2 regions of the Proteiniborus ethanoligenes genome follow, and region 2 is predicted to be linked to the other one. Evidence: riboswitches for the same ligand, from Rfam matches in the RefSeq annotation. Region 2 holds a riboswitch; the other holds the start of a gene.
What was found. A riboswitch is a leader RNA that binds a small molecule or an ion and turns the genes downstream of it on or off. The one in region 2 is predicted to bind cyclic di-GMP.
Positions count from the first base shown of each region.

Region 1 (10,019 bases), on a different contig from region 2:
CTTAGCCAGCCTTCAGAATAACCGTCCTTGTAGCCTTCGTCTGTTGATGCTGAATAAGACGTGTTATTAGGAAAAAAGGTAATTAAAATAAAAAATATGAGTAAAACGTAAAAGCTTTTAGAGTATTTTTTCAAATTCATCACCCCTCAGACATTATTTTGGTATAACTAATATTTGACCTGCTTCAAGAATACTGTTCTTGTTAAGTCCATTTTGTTTCAGAATAGCATTATATCTAGATTTAGAACCATAAAATTTCTCACTTATGGATTCAAAGGTGTCCCCATACTCAACTACATAAAACAAATATGAGTTTTTTATACCTTCTGCTTCCCTTTCATTTGCTGGATAGAAGGCCTCAATATTATCAAAAAGCATTACTCCGTAATCATCTTTATTGCTACTTAATTCCAAATAGACTCTGTCTAGTTTCAGTGGATAAAGTTTAATGTCCTGAGGTGGTGATGCTTCTATATACTCCCATCCCATCCAATTAACCCCCCTGGAAAGCTCTAAATCAATTTTATTCCCTTCTTGATCTTGAAATCTAAATCCTAAAATTACTGGGGAATATCCATATGAATGTGCCCATATACCAATAGAGGATGGAGGATATTTTAATATAATTTCCTTGTCATCTAATAATATATAAGCCCTTTCTTCCTTGTTTTCTGTAGATATAAAATATTCTATACGAAGACTATATTTCCCCTGCTTTGAGCTAGTAAATCTTGAGACTTTTCCTGTAACACTATCACTAGATGGCATAAAGAATATTTCTTCTCCTTCAAAATCCTCTAGTACAGTTGTTTTTTCTGTAGCCATGTATATATTAGTGCCTGAACCAATATATGTGTCTTCTGTTTCTTCGGTATAACCTTCAAAAGGCTTAAAAGGATTTTCTTTTATAACGCTTCTAACTTCAGGCTTATATGCATTCTCTACATATTCATCCATTAGCTTATCATAGCTGTAAATGCTTAAGTCCATTTGGCCTGTTAAATTACCATCTACCATTTTTGATAAGGATAAGTTGCTAGTTAAAAGCTTTTTAGGACTTTTCCCAAGCTGTGATAAAAATTTACTCAAGTCTTCATAGGTTCCTTCAAATGGTATAGATACACCCAAATATTTAGTATTTACTTCTCCTAATGATGTATAATCTGGACCAAAAAATTGCATGCTTTTTATATCTAAAGCTCCATCATCAATTATCCCATTTAATAATTCTAGTATTTTGGGTTGCTCTATATCAGAAAAATACTTATTTGTAATATGATTAACATCGTGATTTAGTTTAGACCACTGTTCATTAATATGCTTTTCTTTTCCAAGGATTGAGTTGACTTTCATTATATCCTCTTCGTGGCTAACCCTCTCTTGCTTCAGCTCATCTAATTTAGCGCTTTGAGCAGTTAAAACAAATTTATTAAACAGCCAGAAAAATACTACTACTATTAATAAAATAATTAGAAATTTTTCTTTTCTACTTAAATTTATACTGTTTTTAGTAAAGCTTTTAGTTGTCATTTTAGTTGCCATAGACCTCTCCCTCCCTAAGCTTTACATTTAATGTGAACTGAAAATAATTATCCTGCTGAAAAATAGAAGGAATAAATACTTCTTCAAAGCTTTCTATTTCTCCTAATTCATGTTCAAAATCGGATATAGATTTTTTGTTTTTTGATATCCCATCAATTGTTATCGTATTAGTATTTAAATCTATTGAGTTTAAAAAAATAGTCTCAGGTACTCTTTCAGTTATTGAGTCTAGTAAGTATTCATTAATTAAATCATTAGAATTTATATAATCATCCATAGACTTTAAATGCTTAAATTTCTCTGTTAATTCTTCAATCTTAGCTTCCTTTTCTAATATCTCAATTATTTTAGGATTTGATTTGCTTATTTCTAATTGCTGTTTTAAAATAGCAACCTCTTTAGATATTTTTTTAATTTTCATCATGTTAAAAAGGCCATAAAACATAATCCCAATAATAACTAAACCCATTATTCCATAGAATAAATAGTCTTTATTAAACTTTCTTTCTCTTTTTAAATTATAGGATTGAAAAAAATTTAAATCATTCATAGGTTTACACCTCTTCATCTCTTAAGATTGAACTTATAGAATTTATGTATTTATTGAGATTAGTTTGAATATTAACTTTATCAATACTTTCTAGAACTATAGTATTTATACGAAAGTAGTTTGAAAACAGCTTGTCTATACCCTTCATGTTTGATAGTCCACCATATAATATAATTATATTCACTTCATTGCCTAATTCCTTAGAAGTATAAAATTTAATAACCTTCTCTATTTTATCTATAATACTCTCTATAGTAGTCTTGGTTACATTTACTAGTCGGTTATAGTCTGAATAGCTACCATCTAATACGCTGATATCCATTATTTCCTCTTTTTTTTCTAATAGTTCTTCTTTTCTAAATTGGAATAGGTTTAAGATATTATTGTCTAAATCTTCTCCACCAATTTCAATTACCCTACTAGTTTGAAGTACACCTTCTTCTATTATTGAAACATTGGTTCCGCTATGTCCTAAGTCTATTGCAGCAATTGTTTTATTAGGAATAGGGTCAGAATCATTAACTATACTAGAATACTTTAAGATTTTACTAATAGAATTTGATTGATAATCCATAACTAAAGGCTTTAGGTTAAGGTTATTCAATAAAAAATAATGCTTTTCTACTATATCCTTTGGTATAGCCACAACAAGAACTATAACTTTTTCTGTACCTGCATCAAAAGTTTTTCCTATTATCCTATGCTGTACAGTATATCTGCTAATATCCATTGGTAAATACTCTTCTAGCTGATACTTTAACATGCCTTCTATCTCTTTTGAACTTAAAACTGGAAAAAGTATTTCTCTCGTAATAATAGCAGTACTTTTTATTGTCAAATATGCTTCCTTTGATGATATATTATTGTCCTTTAGACCTTGCTTTATTTTTTCTATTAAAAGACTTTCATTTTTAATATAGCCATTGTTATAAGAGCCTTCAGGAGTAAGAATAGAAAAAGTTTTAATTACTTGTATATTATTATTGTTTTTCTTTGCTTCTATTACCTTTGTTTCATAGGAGCCTATATCTATGGAGACTATGCTTTTACTTAAAAATGGTAGCTTCAAAATCTTCACTCCCTTTTATTAGTTTGTTTATAGGTTAGTCAATATAGCTAATAGCTATAAACCTCCTCCCATCAATTATTGTTATTCAACCCTAAATTATGCTTAATGCTTAAATATGTCTCAACTTGTTTTCTTTCTTCTTCGCTTAGGGCGTTTTTAAAAATTAATATTTCTGAAATTTGAACATATGATGAGTCTCCACCTATGATTATAGGCTCATTATTTATACTATTAGTGTAATTTTTATTTTGAATTAGAAAATCACTTCCATCTATGCCTAATAGGGTGTTATTAGGAGAAAAAGATGCCATTATTATATGTTTATCTTCACCATAATTTTCGCTTACTAGCGTATTAGATTTTTTTCTATAACGCCAACCCCAATCCCAATATTGCTCTAAACCCATATACTCAAACTCCACATTTTCTGAATTTAATCTTAGCTGCCACCCTTGTTCGTTTGAATTATTATACTTAGAAATAATGTTTTGGATTCTATTTATTCCACTCTCTGTATTCTTAACTACTGTAAATATGGTCAAATTCTCTGAATCCAAGGAATTATTTTCTTGTATTTTTAATGCTGAACCATTCATGTATAAAACACCATCAATAATATTTGGTGTTTTATTTGGTTTATCTGGTTTTGCTAAATCATGTGTACCTGATAAATCTGTCCAGCTTTGAAAATCTCCATTATTTGAATCTATATAAGATGAATCAAGATGTAATGAAAGTCCATCTATGAATGGAAGTCCTATAACATATAGAGGGTTACTATTTACTTCTACTCCATATTTCCCTATTTTAGATATGGGGGTTACTGTATATATTATATGTCTACCAAGATATTTTTCTAAATTAGTTAGTTTCTTAGTGCTTTCTCCGTTTATTAATTCATAATTATTTGGAAATACAGGATATTTATTGCCTGCATCAATTTCTGGATAGGCTTCTGGTATTATTGGATAAAATCCTTCTTCTGAAACATACCATTTTTGTATAACATTTAATAGATACTGTCTTGTATCTCCTGTAATTTCATAGCTTCCTTCTAAATAAATATCCTTATCGGCACCATAAATGTATTTTATTTCTTTATTGTTTTTCATTCCCTTTAAGTTTACCTTATCTGCCACTGGAACTTTAGGCTCAGGTGGTCTTATGTCCCCAACAAAAGCATTTATTTTACCATGATTACTTATATCCATTGATACCTTGTAGCCTTTTACATCTTTTCCAAAAACCTTTATGCTGTTTTCTTCTATTTGGGGATATGCATTAATATCTTCTTTTTTCCTTGCCTTCTCCATTAATAATTCAATCTCTTTCTGAGCTTCAAAGGAGTCAATTGTAAATTTCTTTGTACCTGTTAACATATTGTATCCTGAGCTTATGGAAGGTAAGAAAGCTATGACTATAACCCCTATTATCATAATAGCTAAAATAACTTCAATTAATGTCATTCCTTTATTATTCATATAACCCCTCCTTTCAAGCTTTACTGAGGTCCTGATATATGCCACAAATCCCTTAAAATGTCCTGTCTTATTTCTTCAAATATATTAGCCAGCTCTTCTTCGTCTCCAGCCTTGTATGCCTTTACTGCACCACATGCTGCTGCTATATCATTTACACTATCTAATTCAGAGCTTATTGATGAAAATCCAACTACATATACCTTTATATTATCATCCTTAATCATCTTGCCAATCTTTTTAACATATTCAGTTCCTTTAGTATCAAGGGTGCTTCCATTGCCTACTACTTGTCCATTTAAATCTCTAGGATCAGTTCTGTCAAGGTATCCTTCTTTAATATTGCCATCTGTTGTTAAATAACTTCTATTGGTATTGCTAATAACACTGGCAAAAGTAGTAACACCATCAACTAAAATAACCATATAGTTTAATTTATCTATATCTTTCTTATGAGGATCATTATTGAATTCATTAATTTTATAATATGCCCTTCTCATTCCGTCCCCAGTATTTGTTCCGCCATTGGGATATAAAAAATCTGTAGTTTTATTCTCTCCTGTTACCTTACTTTGAAGCTCAGACTTTTTTTCATAGACATTAAAAAAGTCTCTTGAATTATCATATGGAACTGGGAAGTTAGCACTTGTAGAAAAAGGTATTAAGCTTAAGTAAATATTTTGCATTTCACTAAAGTTTTCTATTAATCTATTTGCTTCTTTTCTTAATAATGTAGTTCTTTTATTATCAGCATTATACGTTGTGTTTCCTTTTAAATCCTTATCCATACTGCCTGATTTATCTAATACCATTGCTATAGCAGCCTCTGCTGCTAGTGGTCTATCATCATCCCTAAAAGCTAATACGGTAGATAAACTAGTTTTAGTTCCCCTATCTATTACCTGTAATGCGTTTAATGCTTCTACCTCAGAATCAATAGTTATTTTCTTATTATCTCCCTCAATAAATCCTTCAAGAGTAAATTTTAATAGTTTGTCAATATAATAAGGATTTTCTTTTTTAAAATTTAAATTATAGGATAGTTTCTCTTGGGCTGAAACTATTACATTTGTTTTATGACTTTTAGTATTTGGATCATATATATATTCAACAATCTCTTTATTGTCTTCACTTAAAGCCAGATAATTCCATCCTTCCGTAAGCTTGTCCTCATTTAGTTCAGGTAATGTAAATACAGCTGTAGAATATCTTAGATAGTTATTTATCTTTGCAGAAGCTATCCTCATTTCTGACTGGATTTGGTATTCTTCTGCACTCATTTTATGAGCTTTGTTACCAAAATTAAATAAGGTAAATCCAATTCCAATGATTATCCCGATTAAGCCTAAAACTATTGTTAATTCTATTAATGTAAACCCTTTGCTTCTTTTCATTCCAATCAGCCTTCTCATAAATTTATTTTTCCCATTTTCTAATTGATTTGTTGTCAGCTAGAAATGACATTGACATTGATGTACTAATCCCTGATTGATTTAATATCCCTGTAGATTTAATACTTATCCATAAATTATCCTTTTCTTCATAGCCACTAATGAGGATATTTATTTTCCCTTCTCCAAAGATAATACTGTTCTCTTCTTTTATATAGCTAGAATTATTATTATATTCATCTATAAAATCATTTAAAAGCTCATCGCCATTAGCTATTAATGCAGCATATCCCATCTCAATACCTGAATATGCTAAATAATATGCTTCTATCATGTGCTCTTGATGTCTAGCCTGTCTTAAGTTAGTATTCATCAAAAATAATATTGAAGCTGATAATATTATAATAACTAAAAAAGCTACAATTACTACTATTAATGCTGCTCCATCATTAGATTTTATTAACTTGTTTAAATTTTTCATATTATCATACATCCAATACAATAAATTTTTGTTTCTGCATCATCAAATTAAAAATACTTCTATATACCAGCTAATCAACTGTTCACCAAGAAAAACTATAGTAAAAAAACTCAATATAATGAAGGGTCCAAAGGGTATCGGGTCCTTTTTCCCTTTTATTTTCAAAATTAATAATACTATTGATATAATTGCGCCTAGTATAAAGGATAGGAATATAGTAAGAAAGATGTTCTTGATACCTATAATAAACCCTAGAGAGCCTATTAATTTCACATCTCCTCCTCCCATTCCGCCTTTAGAAATTATTATAATTACGATAAATAATAGGGAGCTTAATAATAGTCCCCCAATGCTATTTAATAAATCTAATGATTCTCCGTATTTAAAATAGGATATAAGCTTATATATGGCTGCAGTTCCTAGTATTAAAGCAATTAGAATATCAGGAATAATCATATGCTGTAAATCTATATTAGCTATTATAATGAGTATAGAAAAAAATATTGAATAAAAGAAAAACTCTAATGTAAATCCAAACTTAATATAAATAATTAAATAAATAATTGCATTTAACAGCTCTATAGCTGGATATTGAGGGGAGATTTTCTCCCCACAATATCTGCATTTGCCTTTTTGTATTAAAAAACTAAGTATGGGTATAAGATCTACCCATTTTAATGAAGTGCTACACTTAGGACAATGAGATGGTGGGTAGGCTATAGACTCTTCTCTAGGTATTCTATATATGCATACGTTTAGAAATGAGCCTATTATAGCTCCAAATATGAATATTAGTATGTACATGGTAGCCTCCTTATGATTATACTGTTGTTCTGAGTATCAGTTTAGGATGAGGAAAAGTGAGTCATTCCTATATTGTGATATTTAAAACTATGTTTTGGGACGTGGTTTCTGTCACCTTGTCCTAGTCCCCCGCATTCTCTTAGTCTCTATTTAATCTCCAGCAGGAGTCGGATAAACCCATTCAATTTTATTATTAGTGTCTGGATCCCATGTTGAAGTTAATGTCTTTTTATCTGAGTCAATTGCATGAGCAAGCGTTGATCCATCTTTTTGTTTTGTCTCTTTAACTTTTTCAATATCATCAAAATAATCTTTTAGAGCATCTAAATTACTTGGAAAACTATCCACATCACTAGAATTTGCTTGCCACATTTGTATAGCACTTATTAATTGTCTATGTTCTGCTTCAACCTTTGCTTTTTTAGCACCATCGCTAAACCCACCTAACCTAGGCACCGCAATAGCCGCCAAAATACCTAATATAGCAATTACCACTACTAACTCAACTAATGTGAAGCCTTTTTTACTCTTTAATTGTTTTAAAATAAATTCGAACATTTTTGTTCCCCCTTGTTTAATATTTTTAAATATTTATATAAATACACTAATTTCTACTTTCCTAAACCACCACCTTTCAAAATATTTTATTAATATTTCTTTATTAGATAAAAAAAGCTGCACAAATAATATTTAATTATTTATGCAGCTGAACGATCATGGCTACCCCACAGGGTGTAGCTTTAGACTCTAGCTTTGCGTCGCTACTTTTCAGTAGTTTTGCCCTTATTTAAATAATACCTACATAATAATATTTAAGTTCCTAAGGCTTGTCAATGCAAAATTTGCTTTTATCTTAGGCTTTTATTGTCATTAGATCTGTACTGTGTTGACCATATCAAACATAGGCAACGCCATGGCAATAACTATAAACCCTACTACTACAGCCATGAAAACTATGAGCAATGGCTCCATCATTGCTGCCATCTTCTGAAGTGATGTCTCTACCTCTTCATCATAAAAATCTGCACTCTTGTTTAATATATCATCTAATGAACCTGATTCTTCGCCTATTTTTATCATTGAATCTACCATTGGTGGAAATATATTAATATCCTTTATGGCTCTTGATAATGGAATTCCTTTTCTAACTTCCTCTTTAGAATATTCAAGTCTATTGCCTACTAGCTTATTGTCTACTATTTTTGCCACTACCTCCATGGCTTGGAGTAAAGGAATACCGCTAGATAATAAGGTAGATAGTGTTCTAGTAAATCTTGATGTTATTATCATTGTATTTGCTCTTTTAATGATGGGTATGCGTAGCTTTAAACCATCTAAGAACAGTCTTCCAGAATCCATTTTTCTAAAATAGTTTAAGCCAAAAACCATAGCTAATACTACTATAAGATGTATGTACCAATGGTTTTGAAGAGAGTCACTTACATTTAAGAGTAGCTTTGTTGGACCTGGTAGCTCTACCCCGCTGCTTTCAAACATACCTACAAAGGTAGGCATAACTGCCACAAGCAAAAATATTACTACTGCTATAGATGCTATACCTAAAGCTATGGGATAAACCATGGCTACTTTTATTTTATTTTCAATTTTATTTTCCTTTTCATAATGGTTAGACATTCTTTCCATTATGGTGTCTAAGTTACCACTAACTTCTCCAGCTTCTACCATGTTAATCAATAGGCTCGGAAACACATTAGGGTGCTTTTTCATAGCTTCTGATAAGGTTAAGCCCTTTTGTACATCCCCATACACTATTCCTGATACCTTTTTTAGAAGCTTATTTTCAGTCTGTTTTTCTAATATATCTAAGCTTTTAACTATGCTAACCCCAGCATTAAGCATAGTGTAAAATTGTCTACAGAATACTGCTATGTCTTTTTTCTTAACCCTTGGTGTAAGTACTGAAGGACTGGAGCTGCTATCTTTATTTAACTCTATAGATATAGGAATATAATCGTTGCTTTTAAGCATAGCCAAAACTTCATGCTCACCATTTGCATCATGTATGCCTTCTACAACTTGTCCATTTTCTGTAGCCGCTTTATATTTGTATTGCATGTTTTCACCACCTGATTATAATATATATCTACTAATCATTTCAGGGTTTACGGATTGATTTAGAGCTGTTTCTCCACTAATCAAGCCTTTTTTGTATAAACCTAACAATGAATTATCCATTGTCTGCATTCCAAACTTGGCCCCTGTTTGAATAGCAGTATCTATTTGATGTGATTTTTCTTCCCTTATAAGATTTCTAATGGCAGGTGTAGCTATCATAACTTCAAAGGCTCCTACTCTGCCCTTACCATCTGATTTAAGTAAAAGCTGCTGTGATATAATACCTTGCACTACAGATGAAAACTGCACTCTTATTTGCTGCTGCTGATGAGGTGGAAATACGTCTATTATTCTGTCTATGGTCTTAGCAGCACCTATGGTGTGTAAGGTAGATAATACTAGATGCCCTGTTTCTGCAGCAGTTAGGGCTATGCTAATGGTTTCTAGATCTCTCATCTCTCCAACAAGGATAACATCTGGGTCCTGCCTTAAAGCTGCTCTCAACCCGTTTCCAAAATTTAAGGAATCTGTACCTATTTCTCTTTGATTTACTACACTTTTATTGTGCTTATGCAAATATTCAATTGGATCTTCTAATGTCAGTATATGGCAGTTTCTTTCACTGTTT
Region 1 covers NZ_FNQE01000001.1:150,798-160,816, reverse strand. The annotation lists gene BLV37_RS00755 (S-layer homology domain-containing protein) at 1-134, opposite strand, end outside; gene BLV37_RS00750 (LysM peptidoglycan-binding domain-containing protein) at 154-1,542, opposite strand; gene BLV37_RS00745 (PilN domain-containing protein) at 1,532-2,092, opposite strand; gene pilM (pilus assembly protein PilM) at 2,097-3,161, opposite strand; gene BLV37_RS00735 (prepilin-type N-terminal cleavage/methylation domain-containing protein) at 3,233-4,642, opposite strand; gene BLV37_RS00730 (vWA domain-containing protein) at 4,663-6,033, opposite strand; gene BLV37_RS00725 (hypothetical protein) at 6,056-6,511, opposite strand; gene BLV37_RS00720 (prepilin peptidase) at 6,554-7,315, opposite strand; gene BLV37_RS00715 (type II secretion system protein) at 7,466-7,873, opposite strand; cyclic di-GMP riboswitch class I at 8,014-8,107, opposite strand; gene BLV37_RS00710 (type II secretion system F family protein) at 8,186-9,391, opposite strand; gene BLV37_RS00705 (type IV pilus twitching motility protein PilT) at 9,407-10,019, opposite strand, start outside.
Region 1: another riboswitch for cyclic di-GMP. It lies ahead of BLV37_RS00715 (type II secretion system protein); the one in region 2 lies ahead of BLV37_RS03690 (transglutaminase-like domain-containing protein).

Region 2 (10,019 bases):
GAGCTTTTCACTTTCCTGTTTTTTTCTTTCATTTCCTTTTCTCCTCCTCTTTTTCTCATTTTGTATTATGAAAAAAAGATATTCCTTTGTGTGTAAATAAAAACCTTGTAAGTCTTTTGCCTACAAGGTTTTTATTAGCTGTTAAACTAATCTACCTTATATAGAAATAATCTAATTAAAGTTATATTCAGTTACTATTTTATCTCTTCCTGATACTTGGTCATTAAAATACTCATAGCAGCAAATACCTAGGAAAGATCCTGAAATATTATATAGATTGTCATATCCCATATTCTGTAATGCCATAATAGCATTATAACTTCTTTGGCTTGAACGACAATGTAGATACACTGGTACATCCTTTGGTATTTCTGAAATTCTATTTCTAATCTCACTTAATGGGATATTAATTGCATTAATTAAATGACCTTCTTCATATTCATCTACTTCTCTTACGTCTATAATATAAGCATTGCTCTCTACTAACTCTCTTACCTTTGTAACTGGAACTTGTCTAAATCTTCCATTTAATATGTTTAATGCTACTAAAGAAGCATGGTTTATTGGGTCCTTTGCAGTACTAAATGCTGGGGCATAGCATAATTCTAGTTCTTTTAAGTCTTCTAATGTTCCGCCCATCATAATCATAGCTGCAATAACATCTACTCTCTTAGAAGCATTACCCTTTCCTATAGCTTGAGCTCCTAATATTTTGCCTGTTGGAACTTCATATATTAGTTTAAAGTGGAATTGACTATTTTCAGGCATTAATCCTACAATATCTCCTGGGATAATGTAAACAAAATCATATTGAATTCCAGCTTTTTGTGCAGCTTTCTCTGTTAATCCAGTGGATGCTGCATTCATGTCAAATATTTTCACACATGAAGAGCCAATAACACCAGTATTTCTGTGTGGAATTCCATATATATGATCTGCAGCAGCTCTCGCTTGCCTTTGAGCTGGTCCTGCAAGTGCAAGTCTTGTTTTAGAGTGAGTTAGCTTATTATATACTTCAATAGCATCTCCTACTGCATAAATGTCTTTGTCATTTGTCAAATAATTATGATCTACTTTTATTCCACCAGTTTCTCCTATTTCAAGTCCTGCTTCTTTTGCCAATGTAGTCTCTGGTCTTACTCCTATTGCCATAACTACTGCTTGTGCCGGTACTGTTTTACCTGAAGCAAGTTCTATATGTTCATCTTCAACCTTTGCTATTGCATCTCCTACAATTAAATTAACCCCCTTTTCCATCATTTCTTTATGAAGTAATTGAACCATATCATAATCAAATGGAGCCATTATTTGATCTGCTGCTTCTACTAAGGTTACATTAATATCTAAATCTGATAACTGTAAGTTTTCTGCTACTTCTACACCAATAAATCCTCCGCCAATTACTGCTATATCCTTTACCTTGCCACTTCTTACATATCTGTTTAATTTGTCAATATCAATAACATTTCTTACTGTAAATACATGTGATTTATTGTAGCCATCAATTTTAGGGACTATAGGATTAGCACCAGGAGATAATACTAACTTATCATATGCTTCCTCGTACTCTTTATTTGATTGTAAGTCTTTAACTGTAATAGTTTTTTTATCTCTGTTAATCTTAATAACTTCGCTATTTACTCTTGCTTCAATATTGTATTGATTTTTAAATTGTTCTGGAGACATAAGTACAAGATCATCACTGTTTTCTATCATGCCACTTAAGTGATTTGGTAAACAGCAGTTTGAAAATGATACATGAGGTCCTCTTTCAAACATGATTATTTCAGCAAACTCATCAATTCTCCTTGCTCTAGCAGCAGTAGAAGCTCCCCCTGCTACTCCACCAACGATTAAAATTCTTTTACTCATAATCTTTTCCTCCTTTATGGTTTTGTTTTCTTATATAACAGAAATAGAAATCCAATATGTGAATTTAATAAAAAATTAGGTTGTCTATCTGTATTAAATTTATAATAAAACGTTTGCATAAAACTATTAAGCTTTTGCTTTTCCTTTGTACCTACTTGGTGGTATTATATTAACTTTTCCTGCAAATAATTTAAGTCCTACTATTCCACCTAAACAAAGAGCAACCATGAATCCCCAGCCAGACAATGAAAAGCTGCTAATTGCAGAATATAGAGCACCAAGATTACATCCACCTGCTAGTCTTGATCCAAATCCCATAAGAGCTCCACCAACAGCATAGTATACAGCATCTTTAAATCTAAAGTTAAGGTTAAAACTAAACTTACCTGCTAAAAGCATACATAAAGCTGCTCCAATGACAATTCCTACGTTTCTAAGTGTGCCACCATCATATATTAAACCAGTATTAACATCTTTAACAATACTTGCAAAGGCTGGTGATGTAATTTCTATGCCAAATAGATTCACAATCTTAACTCCTAGCTTTGTAAAGGCAGAGGTTACTCCCCAGTTTTTCCCTGTTGTATTTAATACAAATATAAATCCAATTGATAATAACATTCCACCTTTAAGAAAACTCCATCTTTCAATGAAAAACTTATGATATGTTTTGTAACTAAAGAATTTAAAGTCTTCATCCTCTGGTAGTGGCATTTCATTTGGTTCAAAAACTGTCTCTTCATAAAAACCTTCTTTTTTTCTAAAATCTTCATATTTTCTAGTTATTACATATAAAACTAACAATATTGCAAAAGATATAATAATAGCCCCTATAAATCCAAATACATCTGGTAAATATACTTGTGCTCCTATTTTACCTATGGATGACTGTGCAATTGAATCTCTTAAAGCGTGACCTGGTATAGTAAATAAAACGAAAAATGGTAGAGCTATGGCAGAACGAATTTCTCCTTCCCCTAAATCACTAAGTGTACCTGATGCACAACCTCCAGCAAATATCATTCCGATTCCGAAAAGAAATCCTCCAAGAATAGTAGAGATATTAAACATGCTTACAGATTGGCTTCCAGGGATAATCAAATCTGAAGAAGCGGCTCTAAATTGTGGTACTGCTCCTTTTGCTACAGCTGCCCATTGTATACCTGCTGATGCAACCATAGTGATAGCAAACATTATTAAAAGTACTTTAGTAAGGCTACCTTCTCCTGTAACATAAATTCTTTTGATTCCGCCTGCAAAGCCATATCTTGAACGAGAAAGTATGTATCCTAAAACCACACCAGTAATAAGAAACAATGTTAATTTGTTATCAGTTTGACTTAAGAACTTGCCAAAAGCTGAAGTAATTGCAATGATACATAGTGCAATGATTAATTGAGTTTTATTGATTTTGGCTGTAGTTTGCATTTTCATTCCCCTTTCATTGTGTTTTTTTTAACATTTTCTTTGTGTTTATTATATAACAAACAATCCCCTTTCTATAATTAGCTTTTCTTATGCAGTATTAAAGATTTTGAAGGTGAATAAAAATATTATATTTTTAAGGCTGTACAAAAGCCAAAAAAACCACTGGATTTTACCAGTGGTTTTTTTATATTCACTTTATATGGTGATTTTTATATTCATTTTAATATTGCTTTTCTACAGTATATTCTTTTTCGCTTTTTATCATTGAAGTAGCTGATTTTCCCTTTTTCATACTAGCGTCATATGTTGTATCTATGATTATCCACTCATTAGTGTCTTTTAAGTAAACTTGATTCCAAGCATGATATGCTTCTATATCATTTTTCCTTCCCATTACTAGTTTTGTAGGTACATCTACGCTTCTAAGCATTGCTGCAAATAGTGCTGAATAATCATAACATATTCCCTTTTGCTCGTTTAAGGTACTATCTATGGAAGGTATATATCCTGCTTGTACACTTACAGCTTTTTCATTATCATAGCTAATGTTATTTACAATGTAATTATATATTGCTATTACTTTTTCATTATCATTTTTTGCACCCTTAGTTAATTCATTAGCTTTTTTTATAGCGTCCATGTTTTCGTTCCAGTTTACGATTTGGCTGGATTGTAAGAATACTGTATTAGCATTTGATAGCTTTAAATTTATCTCTTCTTTTTCAACTTGTCTGTATTTATTACCATCTACATTTTCTAAAATGGAAACTGTATATTTACCATCCCCAAGCTGTAGTGGAAAACTATTGTATGCTTTTATATCGTAAGTATATTTTACATCACCTTTACTGATCATTACTTTTGTTGCTACATCTTTTTTTGGTGTATAATTTATGCTTATTAACCCACTCTCTAATTGGCTTTTGTCTATATTTGAAGTTGAAGCGAAAGCCACTGTGGAAGATAATATTATTGTAGCAATTAGTGAGAAGATTACTAGATTACGCTTTAACATAAAAAACTCTCCTTTCGGTAACTGGCTGCCATCTTATTTCTAAGGAAGGCCCTTTAGCTTTGCGCCCCTAGCTTTCGCTAGGTTTGCCTTTATCGGTGAAAAGTCACTGATAAAAAATTACATTTATTTTCTTGATTTTACCATAGCTTGTCCTTTAAAAAAATAATCCAAAAGTCCTATTTTTTCTAGGACTACTCTGTCTATTGTTTAGTCAATAATCTTTCCTTTTATTATCAATCTATGGGTCGGATTAACCATAGGATGACATGTGATCAAGGTTATTTCTTTATCCTCCTTGTTATTATTTAATACCCATACATCTTCTGGATAAACATATAGCTTTTCTGTTACTGTATATTTATATTGATTATCTCCACTATCTACTTCCACTATGTCTCCCAGCTCTACTTCTTCTAATCTATTGAAGTTTCGCCCATAGCTGCGGGTTCTATGTCCTGCTATGGCATAGTTGCCTACTTCTCCTGCTTTCCCTGTATTTTCTACACTAGCTACAGATGTTTTTAGATTTTTTTCTGTAGCGCCCTTAAGTATGGGCTGGTTAAACTTTATTTTATTTATTTTAAGTATTCCTTCCATGTTTTTATTTATATATTCTTCTTTTTCTTTTGCTGCTTTAGCTGCTCTTTCTCTAGCTTTTTCTTCTTCTTTTCTTTTTTCTTCAGGATCCTCTTTTGTTTCTCCTTCTTCTCTTGGTTCTTGTGGACTTGCTTCCATATGTAGATTGCTATCTTCATCTAAATTATATATTTCATCATTTTCTATTTCTATATCATCTCCACTATCTATGACCGCCAAGCTCTGCTGCCATTGTTCTACGAGTTTAGCCTGCTTATAATCTACATATAGCTCTGATGCTTTGGGATATGCAGCTAGTAACAAGCCTATAATTATAATAATCCACGATAGTATTTTTCTCTTCATTTTATATCCTACCTTTAAATCTTGTTTGTCGAGTTTGAACCGTTAAATAAACATATGTACTCAATGGGTTCGGTATTTAAAAGGCAGAGACTTTGTAATCTCTGCCTTTTATACCGTTTCCCCTATAGCCCTACGGCGCCCCTTTACTACAGCACTATTTTTCTATATTATTTTTCTTCTTAGGAATACTCCTAGAAGTACTAGTAATAATCCTGTAAGATAATATCCTAATTTACTGCCTTCTCCAGTTTTAGGTAATACTGTACCTAATGGTACATCTTCTACATCTATTTCTATAAATATTTCTTCTTCTGTTCCGTCTGGGTGCTTAATTATTATAGTAAATCTGTCTTTTCCTACAAACCCTGGATTAGGAGTATATTTCCACCTTCCATCTTCATCGATGGTTACCGTCCCGTTTTCAGGCGGATTCTTAACCTTTGGATCACTTCCCTCTGGAACTTCTACTTCTCCTTCCTTTGGGGTTTCCTTTGGAGTTTCTTCCTTAACTGTAGGTTGCTCCTCTGGAATTGTTGGTTCCTCTGGGTCTGTTGGAACTGTTGGCTCTTCTGGTTCTGTTGGAACTGTTGGCTCTTCTGGACTTGTTGGTGGCTCTGTTGGTTTTTCTGGGTCTGGCTTCGGTCCTGGACCTGGCCCTGGGTCTGGGTCTACTGGTGGAATCCTATAATTTATTTTCTCAACTTTAGTTGGCTCTATCTGATTCTCATTGATCTCAAACTCTACTGGTGTCTTATCTAATCTATATCCAGCAGGAGCTTTAGTTTCAATTAATTGATAACTACCAGCTTCTAAGTTTTCTAAATGAATTTCACCATTTTCATCTGTTGTTAAATCTTCAACATCAATCCCTTCAACAACTTCATATTCCCCATCTAGTCCTTCTTTCCTTAGTTCAAAGATTGCGTCCTTGAGAACCTCGGATTTGTTCCAATTGTATTTTGTTAACTTCACAGAGTAGTCCTTCTTTATGTTCTCTATAGGTCCTACTGTGACTTCTTTACCATTTGTACCCTCTCCATCTAATACTACTGTTATTGAAGTAGTATTTGGTACATATTCATCAAGTGCCTTCGTCTCTAATATAGTATAGGTGTCGTATGGTAAATTATTGAATGCTAGAGTACCGTCCGCTTTAGTGGTTCCAGATGCTATAACAGTATCGCCTTTTTTAAGCGTAAACTCTACTCCTTCTAAGGGAGTCTTAGTATCTGGTTCTCCTTCAACTACGCCTACCTTTGTGAGTATTATATTACCTTCGCCGCGAATATTTTTTGCTGTTACTGATGTGATGGTTGTTTGATTTTCTTCGATTTTAAAAGATATTGTATAGTTTTCTGGTAATAGATAGTATTCTGGTGATTTTACTTCCTTAAAGTAATATTCATCTGGTTCTAGATTATTTATTGAAATTTTGCCATCAATATTTGTTGAGATACGTCCTTCGTCTCCTATGTCTTCACCTTTTTCATTTTGCTTAACATGTGTCCCATCGGTTTTATAAAGTTCAAACACTGCTCCAGATAACCTTATATTAGCATCACTTTCATCTACTTTAGTTAGCTCCACTGCTTGATGAATTTTTTCGTTTTGTACTACTTCCTCTTGTTCAGGTAAAGCAATAGTTATATTAATATCTTCCGAATAACCTACATATCCTGATGGTGCTTTTGTTTCATTCAATATATATGAGCCATATTTTATATTAGTAAATTTGGCTATTCCATCTGCATTTGTTGTTGCAGTAGCTATTATATTCTTAGAGTTATCATAAAGGGTAAACTCTGCACCGGGTAATGAATTATTGTTATCCTTATCAATCTTTTTGACGATTAGGTCGCCTTGCTTGGTATTGGTTATATTGCCTAGATCAATTATTTCTATATTTTCAGCCTTAATTTCAAATTCAATATGCCCTTCATCTAACCAATATCCTTCTGGTGCTTTTATTTCCTTTAGATAATATTTACCTGTTGGTAAATCATCAATAAGGATTATACCATTCACATCTGTTGTAAGTTTCCCTATTATATCATTTTCATTTCTATCTTTTGTAACAGGTATTCCATCGTGTTTGAAAAGTTCAAATTCTACACCAGCCAGCTTTATACTAGGTTCTTTTTCATCTATCTTTGTTAATTTGAAGCCTTGGTTTATTTTTGTATTAGTTAATTCAATAACTTTTGCTTCGTTACCTGATAATTTAATGTCAGTGTCTGTCCCCATTGTAAATGGTTGGTCTTCCATTTTTATATATCCTGCTGGTGCTGATACTTCTCTAATAAGGTAAGTACCATATCCAACACTGTTAAATACAAATTCTCCATTCTCTTCTGAAGTAGCTTCCCTGATTATATAATGATTATTTCCTATTTTCTTTATTAGCTGGAATTCAACATTCCCTAGGTCCACTTTATTTTCTGTTGCGTTATCATATCCAACTTTCTTGAACTTCACATTTCCTTTTTTAGATGAAGAAGTTGCGTCTGAAAAGCTAAATTTAAATTTTTGTTCTACTTTAGAATCGTTATCTTGTCCTTCACCTGTATCCTCAGATCCTTCGTATGTGATAGTAGCTTCATTAGTAAAGGATTCATTAGTATTATTTGCTTCTAGCACTAATGTTTTATATTGTACTTGAACTGCCTTTCTTTCGGGACTAGATAGATTTCCTAAATCTAAAGTAAAACTTCCTTCCTCATTGTTTAGCGTTGGTGCAGGGTTTGGGCTAATCCAAGAACCATATGTTATACTCCCATTAGAAGCTATTTTAATTTCTCGTACTCTAATTGTATCTGGAAGAAGCATTAAATTATTAGAAGGTATGTCTTTTAATGTAACCATTCCAATATTAGAAAGTGATTTATTGATATCTATTGTCCAAGTCAGCACTCTATCACTATTTGAGCTTGCATTCCCTGAAACTGATTTTGATATAAGGTGGTTTGCATTATTTACTGTTACAGGTTTAGATTCTAAGGTATGAGTCGTGGTATCTTTAGTCTTAAAGGTGGCAGTGTTTGTATATTTACCTTTATCTTCATCATTCTGTTCTGCTTGTTCTCCTGTGCTGAGCCCAATTATATTGTCGGAGTCCCTAGTTTCATATTCTATATAATATGCTTTATTGTTCTTTCCACTCTCTAAATCACTTTTAAATGTTAGTGTATATCCTGTGCTTTTACCATTTGTAGCATTATATGATACTGTATAATCTGTTTCCGCTATTAGGTTACTAGGATCTCCCTTAGTCCCTTTAGTATCATCGGATCCATAAGGTGTGAAATTATATATCTTTAATGAATCTGCTACTATGTCATGACCTGGTCCAAGAGTGTCTGTTAAAATCGCTCCTTGGATATCCTTTTTATTGAAGTTTACTATTATACCCCAAGTAAATGTTTGGGTACTGTAATTATAGTTACCTTCCTTCCTACCGTTGTTTGTAGTTGTTGTTTTAGGTTTATAGCTATCGGATACAGTAACAGTATAATCTCCCCAAGTAGCTGTCGCAGTATTTTTATATTCACTAGCGACTTTACCATCTTCACCTACAGCATATTTAGTTTTATAGGTTATTGTTGCAGTTTTGCCTTTTGTAATATTGATATTTGTTATAGTGAAGCCTTTGGTTGAGTCAGAATTAGGTGTTATAGTATGTCCAGTTGATTCAGTTATTGTTATGGTTCCCTCAAGGCTTTGCTCACCAATACCTGTTACCGTATCTTTTGAAGCAAATACATCTGCAAGTTTTAAGTTGGTGATATCAGCATTATCTGCTTTAATGGTGATTTTCCAAGTTAGTTCTTGATTTGCTAAGTCTAAAGTATGAGATTTTTTTAAAATATTTTGTCCTACTGTATAGCTTTTAGAATCTTTATGGCTCCCTGCATTTACAGTATTGGTTACAGTAGCTGACGGACCAGTATAGAAGTCTTTATCATATTTAGCTTGGTATACTATTCTATATGCATCTGTAACAGGACCATCAAATTTTAATTTAAAGCCTTTTACATTACTTTCTTCATCCTGGACTGTAGTAATAGTATAGCTTGGACCGTTAGGATTTTCTCCACCTGAAAGTCCTCCTATTTCTGTTCCTGTATCTACTACATTTCCATTCGCATCAGTACTCATTTTATATACTTTGATAGAACTTGTATCAATATTATGGGGTCCTGATAGAGTGTCTACAATGTTAAATTCCCCTTCTCCTGGCTCCGGTATACTTGCTAGATTATAGTTATATCTAATCTCCCAGTTTGACTCATAGTTGTCACCACTAATTCGAATTTTTTCAAGTGCTTTTCCATAGGTAATGCTTTGGGAACCTGTAAATGTCTCTGTGGTAAATCCTGGGCTAGTCAATGTTGCCGTATTTTTAAATTCTTGAGGTCCAGAAGGTGAATCTTCAATTACCTTTGTTCTATAAGTAATTTTATAAGCATACTTACCAATCAAGGAATTTATGGGAAAGTTCGTATCTGTTGAAACGGTTGTTCCAGCCCCCATCTCATCTATTACACCACTTAATCCAATATCATACCTTGCAACATTAACTGAATTCTCTACAATTATATGGGCTGGTTTGCTGCTAGGCACATCTGTAATTGTTGCATTGTTTAAAGCTTTACCTGCTTTATTCACCCAAATTACCCAGTCAATATATCTTTCACCATCTATGATAGTTACTCCAAGACTTTCCTTTGACATCTTTTCATCTTTTGTCTTAGGCTTAAAGGTT
Region 2 covers NZ_FNQE01000006.1:31,958-41,976, forward strand. The annotation lists gene BLV37_RS03675 (ABC transporter permease) at 1-32, opposite strand, end outside; gene BLV37_RS03680 (FAD-dependent oxidoreductase) at 172-1,872, opposite strand; gene BLV37_RS03685 (YeeE/YedE family protein) at 1,999-3,306, opposite strand; gene BLV37_RS03690 (transglutaminase-like domain-containing protein) at 3,521-4,315, opposite strand; cyclic di-GMP riboswitch class I at 4,329-4,413, opposite strand; gene BLV37_RS03695 (class D sortase) at 4,523-5,257, opposite strand; gene BLV37_RS03700 (SpaA isopeptide-forming pilin-related protein) at 5,420-10,019, opposite strand, start outside.